4 regions of the Aurantiacibacter gilvus genome follow, and region 4 is predicted to be linked to each of the others. Evidence: predicted binding sites of a transcription regulator. Region 4 holds the regulator's gene; each other region holds the start of a gene.
What was found. Region 4 encodes LexA, which represses DNA repair genes until DNA is damaged. Its sites were predicted from a motif close to GTTCCNCNCTTGTTCT; they were not measured.

Region 1: a site for LexA is predicted at 1,596-1,611, ahead of recA (recombinase RecA). Genes of this name have one in related genera too.
Region 2: a site for LexA is predicted at 2,589-2,604, ahead of AAEO60_RS06980 (error-prone DNA polymerase). Genes of this name have one in related genera too.
Region 3: a site for LexA is predicted at 1,755-1,770, ahead of AAEO60_RS07010 (ImuA family protein). Genes of this name have one in related genera too.

The regions. Positions count from the first base shown of each region.
Region 1 is NZ_JBBYHV010000001.1:1,626,801-1,630,997, reverse strand. Features, by position in the region: gene AAEO60_RS08030 (DUF4139 domain-containing protein) at 1-1,530, shown strand, start outside; gene recA (recombinase RecA) at 1,687-2,754, shown strand; gene AAEO60_RS08020 (class I SAM-dependent methyltransferase) at 2,934-3,761, shown strand; gene alaS (alanine--tRNA ligase) at 3,812-4,197, shown strand, end outside.
Region 2 is NZ_JBBYHV010000001.1:1,418,100-1,422,296, forward strand. Features, by position in the region: gene AAEO60_RS06980 (error-prone DNA polymerase) at 1-2,586, opposite strand, end outside; gene AAEO60_RS06985 (PilZ domain-containing protein) at 2,731-3,120, shown strand; gene AAEO60_RS06990 (MFS transporter) at 3,214-4,197, shown strand, end outside.
Region 3 is NZ_JBBYHV010000001.1:1,424,267-1,428,463, reverse strand. Features, by position in the region: gene AAEO60_RS07020 (sodium-dependent transporter) at 1-1,158, shown strand, start outside; gene AAEO60_RS07015 (pyridoxamine 5'-phosphate oxidase family protein) at 1,216-1,683, opposite strand; gene AAEO60_RS07010 (ImuA family protein) at 1,788-2,507, shown strand; gene AAEO60_RS07005 (DUF6504 family protein) at 2,422-4,026, shown strand; gene AAEO60_RS07000 (TerC family protein) at 4,037-4,197, opposite strand, start outside.
Region 4 is NZ_JBBYHV010000001.1:1,196,004-1,200,200, reverse strand. Features, by position in the region: gene AAEO60_RS05880 (DUF3597 domain-containing protein) at 60-455, shown strand; gene moaC (cyclic pyranopterin monophosphate synthase MoaC) at 532-1,002, shown strand; gene AAEO60_RS05870 (molybdopterin molybdotransferase MoeA) at 1,008-2,198, shown strand; gene lexA (transcriptional repressor LexA) at 2,269-2,940, shown strand; gene AAEO60_RS05860 (ComEC/Rec2 family competence protein) at 3,005-4,197, opposite strand, start outside.

The DNA.
Region 1 (4,197 bases), 430 kb from region 4:
GAGGCTTCCGAGCCCAGCGACCTGGCGGTGACGGTCTACCGCGATCCCTCTCGCCGCGAGTGGCAGCGGCTCAATCCGGATTGGCCGCAGGGTTTTGCCATGATCAGCGAGACGCGCAGCGTTACCCTGCCGCCAGGGGAATCGCGCATTCGCTTTGAGGGCGTGGCCGAAGGCATGGTGGCGGTCTCTGCCATCGTCACCGGCCTGCCCGGCGGGACAATCGAGAAGAACCGCAATGCCGACCTGCTCAGCCCCGCCGCATTGGTGGACGGTTCGCTGGGCAACCGCGTGCGCATCACCCGCACCAATCCCGCCAGTGGCGAAGCGACCAGCGAAAGCGCCATTGTCCGCACCCGCGCCGACGGCGGGCTCGTGCTGCAGACCGCGGCCGGATACGAGGCGGTACGCTGTTCGGGCTTGCCCGAGGGGCTAAGTTTCGATTCGATCCCTGACGGCCTCTCGTCCGAGCCGGTGTTCTCCATCGACACCCGCGACGAGAGCGGCGGCACCTATACTGTCACGCTCACCTATCTTGCCTGGGGCTTCGACTGGGAGGCGAGCTATGTCGCCACCCTGCACGAAGGGCGCGACAGCGACGATGTGCGCTTCGACCTCACCAGCTGGCTGACGATCCTCAACGACAACGGCCAGAGCTTCGAGAATGCCGAGCTGTTGGCCGTGGCGGGCACGCTCAATATCGAGAGCGATTTCGAAGGCCTGTCCGACCCGCCCGAAGCGCGGCCCTTGCGGCTCACCTGCTATCCCATTGGCAGCACCGCGCGCGGATCGCCGGTGCCGCGCAATGTGCCGCCTCCACCGCCGCCGCCACCGGCTCCGGGCTATGCGAACGAAGAACGGATCGTCGTAACCGCTGCCCGTGCGGGCATGGCCGACATGGAGATGAACTCTCCCATGGCTGTAATGGCAGGCGAGGAGCAGCTGGGTGATCTCAAGCTCTACCGCGTGCCCGTGCCGGTGGACGTCAACGCGCAAGGCCTGAAGCAGGTGGCTTTCCTGCGCGAAGAAGGTGTCGAAGGCGTGCTGATGTACCAGGGGGACTGCACGCCCTGGACCAGCGATACCGGCTTCCATCCCGCGCGCATGCGCCTTGAAACGGTCAACGACGAAGACCACGGGCTTGGTGTCGCCTTGCCTTCGGGGACCATTTCGGTCTTCGAGCGCAGCCCTGCTGGCGAGCTGCTCATCGCGGAGGAGAACCTGCGCGACTATGCCGATGGCCAGGATGTCGAACTGGAGCTTGGCGAAAGCAGGCAGGTATCCTTGAGCTGCCGTTACGAAGGCAATCGACTGGACGATACGCCCGGTGAACGCTGGCGGGAAATGACGGCGGAGCTCACCAATGCCAATCCTGTCCCGGTCATCGTGCGGCTAAACCTCGGTAATCCCGCCCAGTGGCGCCTGCGCGGCGTGCGTGAGCGGCTGAAGGACGGCCAGCGAATCGTCGAGGTCGAAGTGCCGGGGAACGGCACTCGTGAACTTAGCTGGCGGATTCGTCCGGCCAGCGAATAGCTCTTTGGAACAGCCAGTTAAGCTGCGCTGACCCGCAGAAATCTGCCATTTCACGGAAAAACTTTGTTCCACTCTTGTTCTCACGGAACAAAGTGAGTACAACCGCAGTCGTTGAAGAGTTGAAGCCAACCCTAGCGAACTGACGGAGGCCATGTCATGGCAGGTGCAAATCTGAAATTGGTTGAAAAGGAATCCAACGTGGACCGTCAGAAGGCGCTCGATGCAGCTCTCGCGCAGATTGATCGCGCATTCGGCAAGGGCTCGGCCATGAAGCTGGGCTCGAAGGAAACGATGAATGTGGAATCGATCTCCACCGGCTCGCTCGGCCTCGATATCGCGCTGGGCATCGGCGGCCTGCCGAAGGGCCGCGTGATCGAGGTCTACGGGCCGGAAAGCTCGGGCAAGACCACGCTGGCGCTGCACGTGCTGGCAGAGGCACAGAAGGCCGGCGGTACGGTTGCCTTTATCGACGCCGAACACGCGCTCGATCCGGTCTATGCCAAGAAGCTGGGCGTCGATATCGACGAGCTGATCATTTCGCAGCCCGATACGGGTGAGCAGGCGCTCGAGATCACCGATACGCTGGTACGCTCGAACGCGATTGACGTGCTGGTGGTCGACTCGGTCGCCGCGCTGGTGCCGCGCGCCGAGATCGAAGGCGAGATGGGCGACAGCCACGTCGGCCTGCAGGCGCGCCTCATGTCGCAGTCGCTGCGCAAGCTGACCGGCTCGATCAACCGCTCGAAGTGCATGGTGATCTTCATCAACCAGCTGCGCATGAAGATCGGCGTGATGTACGGCAATCCCGAAACGACCACGGGCGGCAACGCGCTCAAGTTCTACGCTTCGGTCCGCCTCGACATCCGCCGCACCGGCCAGATCAAGGACCGCGATGAAGTCGTCGGCAATTCCACCCGCGTCAAGGTGGTGAAGAACAAGGTCGCCCCGCCGTTCAAGCAGGTCGAGTTCGACATCATGTACGGCGAGGGCATTTCCAAGATCGGCGAGATTCTCGATCTCGGCGTGAAGGCCGGCGTGGTCGAGAAGAGCGGCTCGTGGTTCAGCTACGACTCTGTGCGCATCGGCCAGGGCCGAGAGAACGCCAAGACCTTCCTCAAGGAAAACCCCGAAGTTTGCGACAAGTTGGAGGCTGCAATTCGCGGCAAAACCGACGAAGTCGCCGAGGAGATGATGACCGGCCCGGACGCGGACCCGGAAGACTGATCCTCAAGAAGGTGTGGGGCGTGACAATTCCCTCCAGGACACTGTCACACCTGTAACACCTTGCGAAACCGGAGCCGGCGACAGTGGCCTAGAATCGGCCACTACCGCCGGCTTCTTCGCATTTGACCAATTGTCTAGCGCACCTATGCGCGATAAGCGCCGCGCAAGGAGAACGGGGCATGGTCGACAAAAGCGAATGGCAGGGCAAGAGCGGAGAAACCTGGGCCGCCGAATGGCGCCGGACGGACCGCAGCTTTTCGTACCTGACCGAACGCCTGCTCCAGCGCACCCGTGACTTTACCTTCCGCAAGGTCCTTGATGTCGGCTGCGGCGCTGGCGAACTCTCACTGGCGCTCGCCCGCGGGCGTCCGGGCATCACCGTCACCGGCGTCGATGTTTCGCCGCAGCTGGTCGAAGTTGCACGGGAGCGCGGTGCACACCTCGCCAACCTGACCTTTGAACTGGCAGACGCCTCGGAATGGACAGAAAGCGACGACAAGTCTGCGGACTTGCTCGTATCGCGGCATGGCGTGATGTTCTTTGATGATCCTTCGGCGGCATTCGCCAACCTCGCCAGGCAAGCAGGTTCGCCAGCCAGCCTGTTGTTCTCGTGTTTCCGGGCAGTGCAGGAAAACCCCTTCTTCACCGAGATAATGCGCCTGCTGCCTGCCGCCCCACCTCCTGCGGACCCCGATGCTCCCGGACCGTTTGCCTTCGCCGACCGGGACCGGGTCATTCCTATCCTTCGCGCCGGTGGCTGGGAGAACATCAGTTTCGAGAAGTTCGATTTTCCGATGGTCGCGGGTGCGGGTGACGATCCGATCGAGGAAGCGCGCAACTACTTCTCCGTTATCGGGCCGGCAGCCCGTGCGGCAGCGGAAATGGACGAGGCCGCGCGCGGGCGCTTCTTTGACCGGATTCGCGAGCTTGCATCACGCAATTGCCGCGAAGGAATAGTCTCGCTGCCGGCGGCGGCCTGGATCGTTTCTGCCACCAAGGTGGCATAGCCGCGCAAGGCGGCTTGCCGGATAGGCCAAGGCACCCTAATTCGCCTGCCATGACTTCGACCAACGATATCCGCCGCGCCTTCCTCGATTTCTTCGCGGCCAACGATCACCTCGTGGTGCCTTCTGCGCCGCTGGTGCCGTACAACGATCCGACGCTGATGTTCGTCAACGCGGGCATGGTGCCCTTCAAGAACGTCTTCACCGGTGTCGAGACGGCTCCGGCCCCGCGCGCGGTGAGCAGCCAGAAGTGCGTGCGCGCCGGCGGCAAGCACAACGATCTCGACAATGTCGGCTATACCGCGCGCCATCTGACCTTCTTCGAAATGCTCGGCAACTTCAGCTTTGGCGACTATTTCAAGGAACGCGCGATCGAGCAGGCCTGGAACCTGGTGACGGGCGAACTCGGCCTCGACAAGGATCGACTGTTGGTTACGGT
Region 2 (4,197 bases), 220 kb from region 4:
CGGATCAAGTCCGGGATGACGACTGTCCTCCAGCGTGCAGTCCCAGTCCGAATGGTTCACGTCCACCGGCAGCACCTCCACCCCGTGCTCGCGCGCGTCGCGGACGATCTGCGCAGGGGCGTAAAAGCCCATCGGCTGCGAGTTGAGCAGGCCGCAGGCGAAGGCGGCGGGGAAGTGGCACTTCAGCCAGCTGGAGACGTAGACGAGGTGCGCGAAGCTGGCGGCGTGGCTCTCCGGGAAGCCGTATTCGCCAAAGCCCTTGATCTGGTTGAAGCAGCGTTCGGCAAAGTCGGGGTCGTAGCCGCGCGAAATCATGCGCCCCACCATCAGCTCCTGCAATTCGTGCACCATGCCGCGGCTGCGGAAGGTCGCCATGGCCTTGCGCAGGCGATTGGCCTCGGCGCCGGAGAACTTCGCCGCGTCGAGTGCGATCTTCATCGCCTGCTCCTGGAAGATCGGCACGCCCAACGTGCGCTCGAGGATAGAGGACAGCTCGTCCGGGGGCCCGTGTTCGGGTGACGGCGCGGGCAGCAGCACCTGCTCCGCCCCGCGGCGGCGCTTGAGGTAGGGGTGCACCATGTCGCCCTGGATCGGCCCCGGCCGCACGATGGCGACCTGGATGACGAGGTCATAGAACTCGCGCGGGCGCAGGCGCGGCAACATGTTCATCTGCGCCCGGCTCTCGACCTGGAACACACCCAGCGAATCGCCCTTCCGCAGCATCTCGTAGGTCTCCGGGTCCTCGCGCGGGACCGTGGCCAGCGTCAGCCGGCGGTCGTGGTGGTCCTCCAGCAGGTCGAGGCACTTGCGGATGCAGGTGAGCATGCCCAGCGCCAGCACGTCGACCTTGAGGATGCCGAGCGCGTCTATGTCGTCCTTGTCCCACTCGATGAAGGTGCGGTCGGGCATGGCGCCGTTGCCGATCGGCACGGTCTCGGTCAGCGCGCCCTGCGTCAGGATGAAGCCGCCGACATGCTGGCCCAGGTGGCGGGGCATGCCGATCATCTGCTCGGTCAGCTTGAGCACGCGCTTGAGGTGCGGATCGGCCAGGTCCATGCCGATCTCGCTGACGTGCTTGGCACCGATCTCGCGCCCCATGGAGCCCCAGACGGTGCGGGCAAGCGCAGAGGTGACGTCTTCCGACAGGCCCATCACCTTGCCCACCTCGCGCACGGCCATGCGCGGCCGGTAGTGGATCACCGTGGCGCAGAGCCCGGCGCGATGGCGGCCATATTTGCGGTAGAGGTACTGGATCACCTCCTCGCGTCGCTCGTGCTCGAAATCGACGTCGATATCGGGCGGCTCGTTGCGGTCTTCGGAGATGAAGCGGTCGAACAGCAGCTGGTGCTTGGCCGGATCGACACTGGTGATCTCGAGGCAATAGCAGACCGCCGAATTGGCCGCCGAGCCGCGTCCCTGGCACAGGATCGGCGGTTCCTGCCCGCGCGCGAAATCGACCACATCCTTGATGGTGAGGAAGTAGCGCGCGAGGCCCAGCTTGCCGATCAGGTCCAGCTCGCGCCGCAAGGTGACCCGCACCGAATCGGGCACGCCGGACGGATAACGCCGCGCCGCGCCCTTCCAGGTCTCGGCCTCGAGGTATTCCTGCGGCCCCATTCCTTCGGGATAGATCTCCTCCGGATACTCGTAGCGCAGCTCGTCGAGGCTGAAGCAGCACATGTCGGCCAGCGCGCGCGCCGCGGTAATCGCGTGCGGCCAGCGGGTGAACAGCCGCACCATCGCCTCGGGGCCCTTGAGGTGGCGTTCGGCATTGGCGTGCAGCAGGTGCCCTGCCCTTGCCACCGTGGTCTTGTGACGGATCGCGGTCATGACGTCCTGCAAGGGACGGCGATCCGGCGCGTGATAGTGCACGTCGTTGGTAGCGAGCAGTTTCAGCCCGTTGGCCCGCGCCAGGGCGTCGAGCCGGTCGATCCGGGCAATGTCGTCACCCGCGTAGAGATAGCTGGCAGCGACATGGTGCAGGCCCGCAAGGCCGGCGACGAGATGCGGCAGCAGGTCGGACAGGTCACCGCTGGCCAAGCCTTCGCGCGTACCGCCATCCAGCGCCACCACGTTGCTCGCCCAGCCCGGCACGGTGAACTGCGCGGCAAGGTCGCGCGGGGGCAGCAGCACCAGTTCCACGCCTTCCCCGTAGGCAGCGAGCATCTCCAGCGAGATCTCGCATACGCCCTTGTCCTGCCATCCGCCGTCGAGCCTACCCATGCGCCCGGCAGAGACCAGCTGGCACAATCGCCCGTAAGCCGCCCGGTCCACCGGGTAAGCGAGGAAGGCCAGCCCCTCCACCGTCTCGATCCGGCAGCCGATCACCGGGCGCAGCTTGAGCGTTTTCGCCTCGCTGTGAATGCGCACCACGCCGGCCATCGAATTGGCATCGGCAATCCCGATGGCGTCATAGCCCAACTGACGCGCGGTCAGTACCAGGTCCACCGCATCGGAAGCCCCGCGCAGGAAGCTGAAACAGCTCACCAGCCCCAGCTCGACGAACGGCGCGCGTACAGGCGGCTCGACCGCATCGGGGTCGAGCCTGATCGTGCGCTTGTCGGGTGTAAGCGGCGCGTCGGGCATGTGTTCTATATATGTTCTTACTCAGGCCAAGCCAAGACACCCAAGGGCCAGCAGGTACGGCAAATGGAAGTTAACCTTCCGCATTGTGGCGAGCTTAACCAACCAGCGGGCAGGCAAGGCGAATAACAACAAGGGGACATCGCGATGAAACTGTTCGGCAGCGCAAAACCGGTATCGGTGACCGAACAGCGAGCCAAGCCCAGAACCCGTGTCGATTGCTTCGCCACCCTGGCCATGCCCAGCGGCGAACGACAGGGCCGCCTCTACGACATCTCTACCGACGGCGCCCGATTCGTCACCGACAGCCCGCCCGCCAAAGGTGCCAGCGCCATTCTCGACTGGGACCTGCACGAGGCCTATTGCCATGTGATCTGGACCAAGCCGGGCATGTGCGGTGTGCAGTTCGACCGGCCCATTTCCGCCAAGGCTGTACAGGATCTTGCCGAAGCAGCCCCCGCCGGTCCGCGACTGGTACACCCGGCAGGCGGTGACGCAGGCGGAGGCAGCGCCCCGCCCACCCGCTTCGTCGGCTGAAACCGCCCCGCGAAACCGAGTAGACGCGCGCCTCTGCAAGTGACACACTCCCCTCCAAGCCGGGCCCAGACCCGGCACGGGAGGACATGAGAGGTGACCCAGAAGACCTTCAGTGCCGCAATGGCGGACGTGCCGCTGCGTCCGTTCCAGGTGCTCGTCATCGCCTTCGGGCTGATGCTGCTGGTGATCGACGGGATCGACCTGCAATCGCTGTCGCTCGTCACACCGGTCATCCTTGAGGAATGGGGCATAGACCGCGCGGATTTCGGGCCTGCTCTGGCAGCATCGCTGTTCGGCATGGGTTTCGGATCGTTTTTCGGCGGCATGCTGGGTGACCGGCTGGGCCGGCTCAAATCGCTCTTCATCGCCTGCCTGATCTTCAGTGCCTCGACCGCGGCGGCGGCCTATACCAACAGCGTATGGGAAATGGCCGCCGTGCGCGCGCTGGGCGGACTGGGCTTCGGTGCCGCCTATCCCAACGCCCTGGCACTGGTGAGCGACTGGGTGAACGAGAAGTGGCGCCCGCATTCCATCTCGCTGCTGTCGATCGGCATCCCCGTGGGCATCTCGATCAGCGCGGCGGTGATCCCGCTGCTGCTGCCCGAATATGGCTGGCGCGGCGCCTTCCTGATCTTCGCGGGCGGATCGGTTGCCCTCGCCGTCATCGTTATCCTCATCCTGCGTGAGCCGCCGGGCTTCCTGCTGGCCCGAGGCAACAGGGAACGCGCGCAGAAGAACGCCGCGCTGGTGATCGACCCCGCAATCGAGCTGCTACCCGAAACCGAAAGCAGTGACGCTGCCGCGCCCGGCGAGCGGATCGGCACCTTCCATCGCAGCAACCTGCGACTCAACATTGCCATGGTCATCAGCTTCTCGGCGGCGACGACGCTGGTCTACGGCCTGCTCAACTGGACGCCGGAACTGCTGACGACGGCCGGGTTCACGCTGGAACAGGCGGTGCGGGCGAGCTTCTGGCAGGGCAACCTGTCGATCGTCGGCGGACTGAGCGCGGGCCTGCTGGCGCGGACATTCGGATCGAAGGCGGTGATCCTTGGCGGCGCTGCCGCGATCCTTGCC
Region 3 (4,197 bases), 230 kb from region 4:
ATGGGCGTGCTCGCGGCCTTCCTGATCCTCAGCTTCTACTGCGTCGTGGGCGGCTGGGTGCTCTATTACATCGGCGTTTTCTTCGTCGACATCTTCAATAGCGGGATTTCGGGCGGAGCTTTCACCGACCAGTCGGCAGAGCAGATCGAAAGCCTGTTCCCGACAATGATCGGCAGCGCCGGGTGGACCGTCGGCCTCGACGCACTGTTCCTCGGCATTACGCTCTACTTCGTTGCGCGCGGCGTGAGCGGAGGTATCGAGTTCGTCGCCAAGTGGCTGATGCCGGCCTTCTTCGTCCTGCTGATCCTCATCACGGTTTATGGTGCCTTCGGCGGTGCCTTCAACCAGACGCTGGAATACCTGTTCACCTTCGAGCCGGAAAAGCTCACCGGACCGATAATGCTCGCAGCCCTCGGGCAGGCCTTCTTCTCGCTCTCGCTGGGTGTGGCGGGCATGATTACCTACGGCAGCTATGTCGGCCGCAACGTCAACCTGGCCAGCACGTCGGCGCTGATCAGCGGGGCTGATACCGCGGTCGCCCTGATCGCCGGCCTGTGCATCTTCCCCATCGTGTTCTCGGCCGGTCTTTCCGTCAGCGCCGGGCCGGGGCTGATGTTCCAGACCCTGCCGCATGCCTTCCAGGAAATGCCGTTCGGGTCGGTGGTAGGCTTGGCCTTCTTCGTCATGGTTGGGTTTGCCGCTCTCACCAGTTCTGTGGCCCTGCTGGAAGTGCCGGTGGCGTGGATGATCGACAAGTTCCGCGTCGTGCGCGTGTTCAGCGCGATCATCGTCGGTTTCGGTGCGCTGGTGCTGGGCGCGCTTGCCGCGTTGTCGTTCAATGTGCTGTCCGACTGGCACCCGCTGGATTTCATCCCCATTTTCGAAGGGCAGGGCTTTTTCGATGTGCTCGACGGGCTGACGGCAAAGTTCTTCATGCCTATCGGGGCGATCCTCACCGCGCTGTTCATCGGCTGGGTGGCTGATCGCAAGCTGGTGGATATCGAGAACGGCCTCGGCGGGGCGCTGCACCTGACCTGGCTGGCGCTGGTGCGCTTTGTCTGTCCGATCGCCTTGGCTGCCATCCTGGTTGTCGGTTTGCTGCCCGAAGAGGAGCCAGCGGAAGCTCCCGATGCTGCCGAGCAGGTGGAAGCGGAATAGCAAAAGGGCCGCCACCCGGTTGCGGATAGCGGCCCCTTTCGGGCGGTTTCGGTAGGATCAGAGCACGACTTCGGCGTGCTCCTCCTTGGCTTCCTCGCGGCTGTCGAATCCCAGCAGCATCTTGGCATTGTCGAAGAAGCCCATGTCGCTGTTCCAGATTTCGGCCTGGCCCAGGTCCATGCGCAGCATCAACAGCCGGGGATCGTCCTTGCCGTCGAACCATGCCTCGATCATCGGGCTCCAGTGCTGTTCCAGCCGCTCACGGCTGGTTTCTTCGGTGAGCCGTCCGGAGAATCGGGCGAACATGTCGTGGTCCTTGCCCGCGAAAGTCGCGGTGGCCGGTCCCATGCGGGCGAGGCCATGGTCGCGGCTGGTGAAGAACCAGATCGCGCTATCGGCGTCCTTGTCCAGTTGCGCGGTCATCGGCACGGCCTTTTCAGGCGCGCTGTCCAGCTGCAGGAACAGGTAGGGGCTGTCGGCCAGGGCGGTCCAGAAGCGGTTCTTGAGTTCGTCGGGGGTGCTCATTTTCTGTCTCCTTTACCTAACCAATGGATTGGGGAGGGGGGAAGTTCCGGACTTGCCCTGAAGCCCGCATCGGAACATAAAAGGAACACAGGAGTCGATTCGGTATGGATACCAGCACACTGCTCAAGGCAGGTCAGCTGGCCGGTCGTGCTGCCAGCAACCCCCGTTGGCAGCCGGGCCTGCCGCTAGCGCTGCACAGCGAGATATTTGCCCCCGCCGCAGAGGCGAGCGGGGCCGGTGCGGCGCTGGCCTTCGCGCGCCAGGTGCTGGACGGGACGGACAGCGCCACGCTGGAGGAGCGCAGTGTGCTGTGGGTGCAGGATACCCGCGCGATCCGGCTGGGCGGGCGGCCTTACCGCGCGGGACTGCCTGAGGGATTGCGTCACCGCGTGGTCCATGTCGCCGCCAAGACGCCCGAGGACGCGCTGTTCGCCATGGAGGAGGGGCTGCGCTGCCGTGACCTTGCCGCCGTGGTGGGAGAGATTGCGGGCAATCCCAAGGCGCTCGACTTCACCGCCTCGCGCCGCCTCAGCCTGACGGCGGAGAAGCACGGCGTACCATTGCTACTGGTGCGGCTCGATGCCGCGCCGGACCTCAGCTCGGCGCGCATGCGCTGGCGGCTGGCTTCTGCCCCCAGTTCCCCGCCGCGCTGGAACGTGGCCGCGCCGGGCCGTGCCGTCTGGCAGGCCGAGCTGTTCCGTGCCCGCTCCCACTTGCCCGGAGAATGGATCCTGCGCGATGAGCCCGACCGCCTCACCGCCCAGCGCATCGCCAGCCCCGCCGCGCCGGATCATGGCGATCTGGTGCGCGCAGCTGGCGCTTGATCGCTGGCGGCACTCCGAAGACTGCACGCCCGGGGAAGGGCCTGACGCCGCTCCGCTGGCGCTGATCATCGAGACCGCGCATGGTCCGCGGGTGGAAGCGCCCAACCATGCCGCGCGCGCGGAAGGCGTGGCGAAAGGCATGATGCTGGCCGACGCGCGCACACTTTGCCCTGCGCTCGACGTGCGTCCGGCAGACCCGGCGGGTGACCTCGCCTTCCTCGAACGGCTGGCGATCTGGGCACAGCGCTGGGGGCCGTGGAGCGCGATCGACCCGCCTGACGGCGTACTGGTGGACGTGACCGCCGTTGCCCACCTGTTCGGCGGCGAGGCGCGGTTGCTGGCGGACGTCGCCGCCCGCTGCGCGGCGCGCGGGCTGGAGGTGCGAAGCGCCATTGCGCCGACTGCCGGGGCCGCATGGGCGCTGGCCCATTTCGCCGCTGACAGCACTATCCTTGCCAGCGACGACGATGCCATGGCGCGGCTGGCGGACCTGCCGGTGGCGGCGCTGCGGCTCGACAACGACGTGCTGCTGGTGCTGCGCCGCCTCGGCCTCAAGCGGCTGCACGACCTTGCCGATATCGAGGAGGGCCGCGCCGGGCGGGACAAGCTGCAGCGCCGCTTCCGCACCCGCCGCTCGCCCTCGGCCAATCCGCTGATCCGGCTCGACCAGCTGCTGGGCCGCGTGCCCGAACCGCTGCTGCCGGTGGTCCCCGTCGCCATGCCCATGGTGCAGCGCCGCCTGATGGAGCCGATCCGTCACCGCGAACTGCTCGACCAGGTGGTGGCAGACCTCGCCGCTAACATGGCCCGCGCGCTGGAGGCGAGGGGCGAGGGAGCGCGCCGCCTGCAACTGGGCATGTGGCGCGTCGATGGCGAGGTGCTGCTGCGCGACCTCGAACTGGCCGCCGCCACCCGCGATGCCGCGCACGTGTGCCGCCTGTTTGCCGACCGGCTCGACGATGTCGACGCAGGCTTCGGCATCGAGATGCTGCGATTGCGTGCAAACTGGTCCGAACCGCTCAAGCTGGGACAGGCGGACCTTGAAGCTGCGGCGGAGAGCCACGGCACCTCGCTCGCCGCCTGTATCGACCGGCTGACCACGCGGCTGGGCAAGGCGGCGGTGCAGCGCCCGGTCCCGCGCGCCAGCCACATTCCCGAACGCGCGCAGGGCTGGCAGCCGCCGCTGGAGCCCGAATCCGCGAGCCAGGGCGAGCTGGCTTTCCACACACGGCCCCTGAAGCTGCTCGACCGGCCCGAACGCATATCCGTGCTCTACGCCGCGCCCGAAGGCTATCCGCGCCGCTTCCGCTGGCGGGGAGAGGTCTGCGAAGTCACCCGTGTCGAGGGCCCGGAGCGGATTGCGCCGGAATGGTGGCGCGAACGCGGCTCCACCCGCCTGCGTGACTACTACCGCGTGGAGGACGATCACGGCCGCCGTTACTGGATCTACCGCAACGGGTTGCCGGATGACGGGCGCGGGGGGATGCCGGACTGGTTCTTGCAGGGGCTGTTCGGGTGAATTCCCGACCTCAGCCCGCTGCCTCTTTCGCCTTCGCCCGCCGGTTGCGCTGAACTATGTTGAGGATCTCGACGCCGACCGAGAAACCCATGGCGACGTAGACATAGCCCTTGGGCACGTGGACGCCGAAGCCGTCGGCGATCAGCACCAGTCCGATCATCACCAGGAAAG
Region 4 (4,197 bases):
TGATGCGAGCAAGGCCGAACGCAACCGCGACCGGTCGCCACCTGAAGAAGGAACATACAATGGGAATTTTCAGCTCGATCAAGGATGCCATCTTCGGTTCTGACGAAGCAGAGGCAACTCCGGCCACCAAGGGTGCCAGCAAGGCGCCTTCTGCTTCCACTTCGAGCGGGTTCGGTCGTGCCGACACCAAGGGCGAAGCGATCGACGAAGTCGACCTCGAAGCCGTGCTCGACGCCAAGGACGGTTCCGACAAGTTCAACTGGCGCACCTCGATCGTCGACCTGATGAAGCTGGTCGGCCTCGAGCCCAGCTATGAGAACCGCAAGGAGCTGGCGCACGAACTGGGCGACACGGACTATTCGGGCAAGGCCGAGGAAAACATCGCCCTGCACGCCCACGTGATGGAGAAGCTCGCCGAAAACGGCGCCAAGGTTCCCCAGAGCCTGCGCGGCTAAGATCCCGCGCCTGCGTTAGCTCGCTGTTGCCCGTGATTTGTTGAACATTGTGGCCGATCTGCGATAGGTCGCCCGCATGGGAAATCTCACTCATCTCGACGATACCGGTGCCGCGCGCATGGTGGACGTCGGCGGCAAGGCCGAAACGGCTCGCAGTGCTACCGCTGCGGGCCGTATTCGCATGGCTCCGGCAACCTTGCAGGCCGTGCGCGAAGGCAGCGGCCCCAAGGGCGACGTGCTCTCCGCCGCGCGTATCGCTGGCATCATGGCCGCCAAGAAGACCGGCGACCTGATCCCGCTGTGCCATCCGCTGGCGCTGGATACGGTCAGCGTCGATTTTGCCTTCTCCGTTGACGCCGTGGAAGTGACGGCCCGCGCTGCCCTGACCGGCAAGACGGGGGTAGAGATGGAAGCCCTCACCGCCGCTTCGGTCGCACTGCTCACGCTCTACGACATGGCCAAGGCGCTGGAAAAAGGCATGGTGATCGAAAACGTCCGCCTGCTCGAAAAGACTGGCGGCAAGAGCGGCGACTGGCGGGCGGAGTGAGCGACATGCTGTCGCTGGACGAGGCGCAGGCGCGGTTGCATGAGCTGGCGCAGCCACTGCCACCGGAAGAGCTTCCTGTCGAACTGGCAGTCGGTCGCTATCTCGCCGAACCTTTGCTGGCACAACGAACACAGCCATCAACCGATCTCTCGGCCATGGATGGCTACGCCTTGCGCGAGGATGACATTGCAGGTCCGTGGCAGGTGGTGGGCGAAAGCGCGGCGGGCCATCCCTTTAAGGGTAAACTGGAAGCCACGCAGGCTGTGCGCATCTCCACAGGAGCGCTGATGCCGGAAGGTGCTGGTGCGGTCTTGTTACAGGAGAATGCCAGACGCGATGGCGACACACTCGTTCTGGACAACGATGATGGGCCCACGTCGCGCCACGTTCGTCGCAGAGGTTTCGATTTCGCTGCCGGCGACCAACTTCTGACAGCGGGATTCCGCATCGAACCGCCGCAAGTAGCACTCGCTCTTTCAGCCGGACATTCCGGCATCACTGTGCATGCTTTGCCACGCTTGGCAATTCTCGATTCGGGTGACGAACTGGTTGCTGATCCGGCTAGCTGCGAACCGCACCAGATTCCTGCCAGTAATGGCGCCATGCTGGCGTCGCTGGCGATACCATTCGCCGCGGATGTTATCCGCCTTGGTCCAGTGCCTGACACGCTGGACGCCATGCTTGGTGCTCTGGACAGGGCGGGCGATGTCGACGTCATTGTCACCAGCGGCGGCGCATCAGTTGGCGATCACGACCTCGTCAGACCTGCGCTTGAACAGTGGGGCGCCAGCATCGACTTCTGGAAAGTCGCGATCAAGCCGGGCAAGCCCTTGCTGATCGCCCGTAAAGGTCGGCAATGGATTATTGGCCTGCCCGGCAATCCGGTCTCGAGCTATGTCACCGCGTATCTCTTCCTGCTGCCACTCTTGCGGAGGCTGGCAGGCGCTGAGTTTCCCGATCCGGAACCGATCACCGTCTGTCTCGCACGGTCACTGCCAGCGACCGGAAATCGTGACGAGTTCGTACGCGGCTACCTCGACAAGGGGTTGGCCTTTCCCCTCAGCCAGCAGGACAGCAGCGGCCTAAGAGCCTTGGCCCATGCACAGGTCTTGATCCACCGCCCTGCCAATTCCCCTGCGGCGCCGATCGACACCATCGCGAGCGCCTTTCCCCTCCAAAATGGCGGTATCGCTTGACTTGAGCGAATCTGTTTCATAATTGTTCCGCATTCGTTCCAAACTGGAACATTGCAGAAGGGGCTTGCCCATGTTGACTGCCAAGCAGCACGAATTGCTGTTGTTCATCAACCGTCGGCTCGAAGAAAGCGGCATTTCGCCCAGCTTCGAGGAAATGAAGGATGCGCTCGACCTGAAGAGCAAGTCGGGCGTGCACCGCCTGATCTCGGCTTTGGAAGAACGCGGCTTTATCCGCCGCCTCGCCAACCGTGCACGAGCGCTCGAAGTGGTGAAGATGCCGGAGAATGTCGGCAGCAAGGGTGCGGAAGCCGTTGCCAAGGTAACGACTGCGCCCACCAGCCAGCCAGCCCCTGCCAACGACGTGATCGAGATCCCGTTGCACGGCAAGATCGCCGCCGGTGTCCCGATCGAGGCGTTGGAAAGCGACCGGTCGCTGCCGGTTCCCGCCGCCCTGCTCGGCCCGGGCGATCACTATGCGCTGGAAGTTTCCGGCGACTCGATGATCGAAGCGGGCATTTTCGACGGCGACTTTGCCCTCGTGAAGAAGGCCGACACCGCCCGCGATGGCGATATCGTGGTGGCCCTGGTCAACGACGAGGAAGCCACGCTGAAGTACCTCTATCATGATGGCGGCCGTATCCGGCTAGACCCGGCCAACGGTGCCTATGATCCGCAGGTCTATGAAGGCAGCCAGGTCAAGGTACAGGGCAAGCTCGCAGGCTTGCTGCGGCGCTACCACTAAGGTTTTATCGGGTTTCAGACGGGGGCGGCATCGCGGGATGTCGCCCCCGTTTGCATGTATGGCGTCAATCCTCGCGTCGCCCGCGCCACCAGCCATGTTCGCCCTGCCCCTCGGCGACCGTGGTCACGCGCGGTTCCTCGTCCAGCACAATGGCCAGACCGCCGCTCTGCGACAGCATGCGTCCGTCGGCCTTGAGCCAGCGCGGCTCGCATGAGCGCGGCAGCCAGCGGTCCGAAACGACGATGTCGGCGCGCTCGCAGGCGGCAGCCAGCGCCCGTTCGGCCACGATATCGCGGCTACGGCTCATCAGCAGTTCCCACTCGCGCCCGCCACGCTCCAGCGTGATGGCGCAGAAATCGCGGCTGCACCGTGCACCGGGCCATTCGTCGAGCGTGACCGGCTCACCTTCGACCCCCGCCAGTTCGAGCAGGTTGTCGCGCGTGAAGCTGCTCTGGGTATCGCGCAGGACGAGCAGGCGATCACCCTCGCCCGTTATCCCGACGTGGCGGCCGTCGCCCGATACCAGCACGTCCGGGATCGGTGTGAGCCACAGCATGATCGTGGCCGCCATGGCCGGCGCAAAGCCCCAGAGCCGCGCCTTTCCGCGCCATAGCGCCAGCCAAAGGCCTCCCCCCACGAACAGCAGGATCGTCACCACGTCCATCTGCGGGAACAGCTTCACCGCTCCGGGTTGGCCGGAGGTGAAGTGGGCGATCCACAGCAGCAGGTCGAGCGACTTGCCCGCCAGCCACCAGACCGGCGCCCCTGCCCCGACCAGGTCGAACACCAGCGCCACGGCAATCAGCGGCATGGAAATGAAGGTGACAAGCGGGATGGCGATGACATTGGCGAAGGCCCCGTAGACGCCCGCGCGGTGGAAGTGGAAAAGCACGATCGGCATCAGCGCGATCTCGATCACCAGCCCTGTCACCAAGAGCATGAAGGCCCGCCGCGCGAACCACTTGCCCCGTCCTTCCTCGCGCGGCTTGAGGAAGCGCTTCACCGGCTCTGCATTGTGCAGCGCGACAATGGCGATGACGGCCGCAAAACTCATCTGGAAGCTGGGGCCGACCAGGCTTTCCGGCCAGAGCAACAACACGGCCATGGCGGCCACGGCCACCATGCGCAGGCTAAGGGGCTGCCTGCCCAGGGCCAGCGCGCCCAGCACCAGCAGGGCAGCGATACAGCTGCGCACGGTCGGCACCTGCGCGCCGGTCAACAGGGTATAGCCAATGCCCGCCAATGCAGCGACAGCAG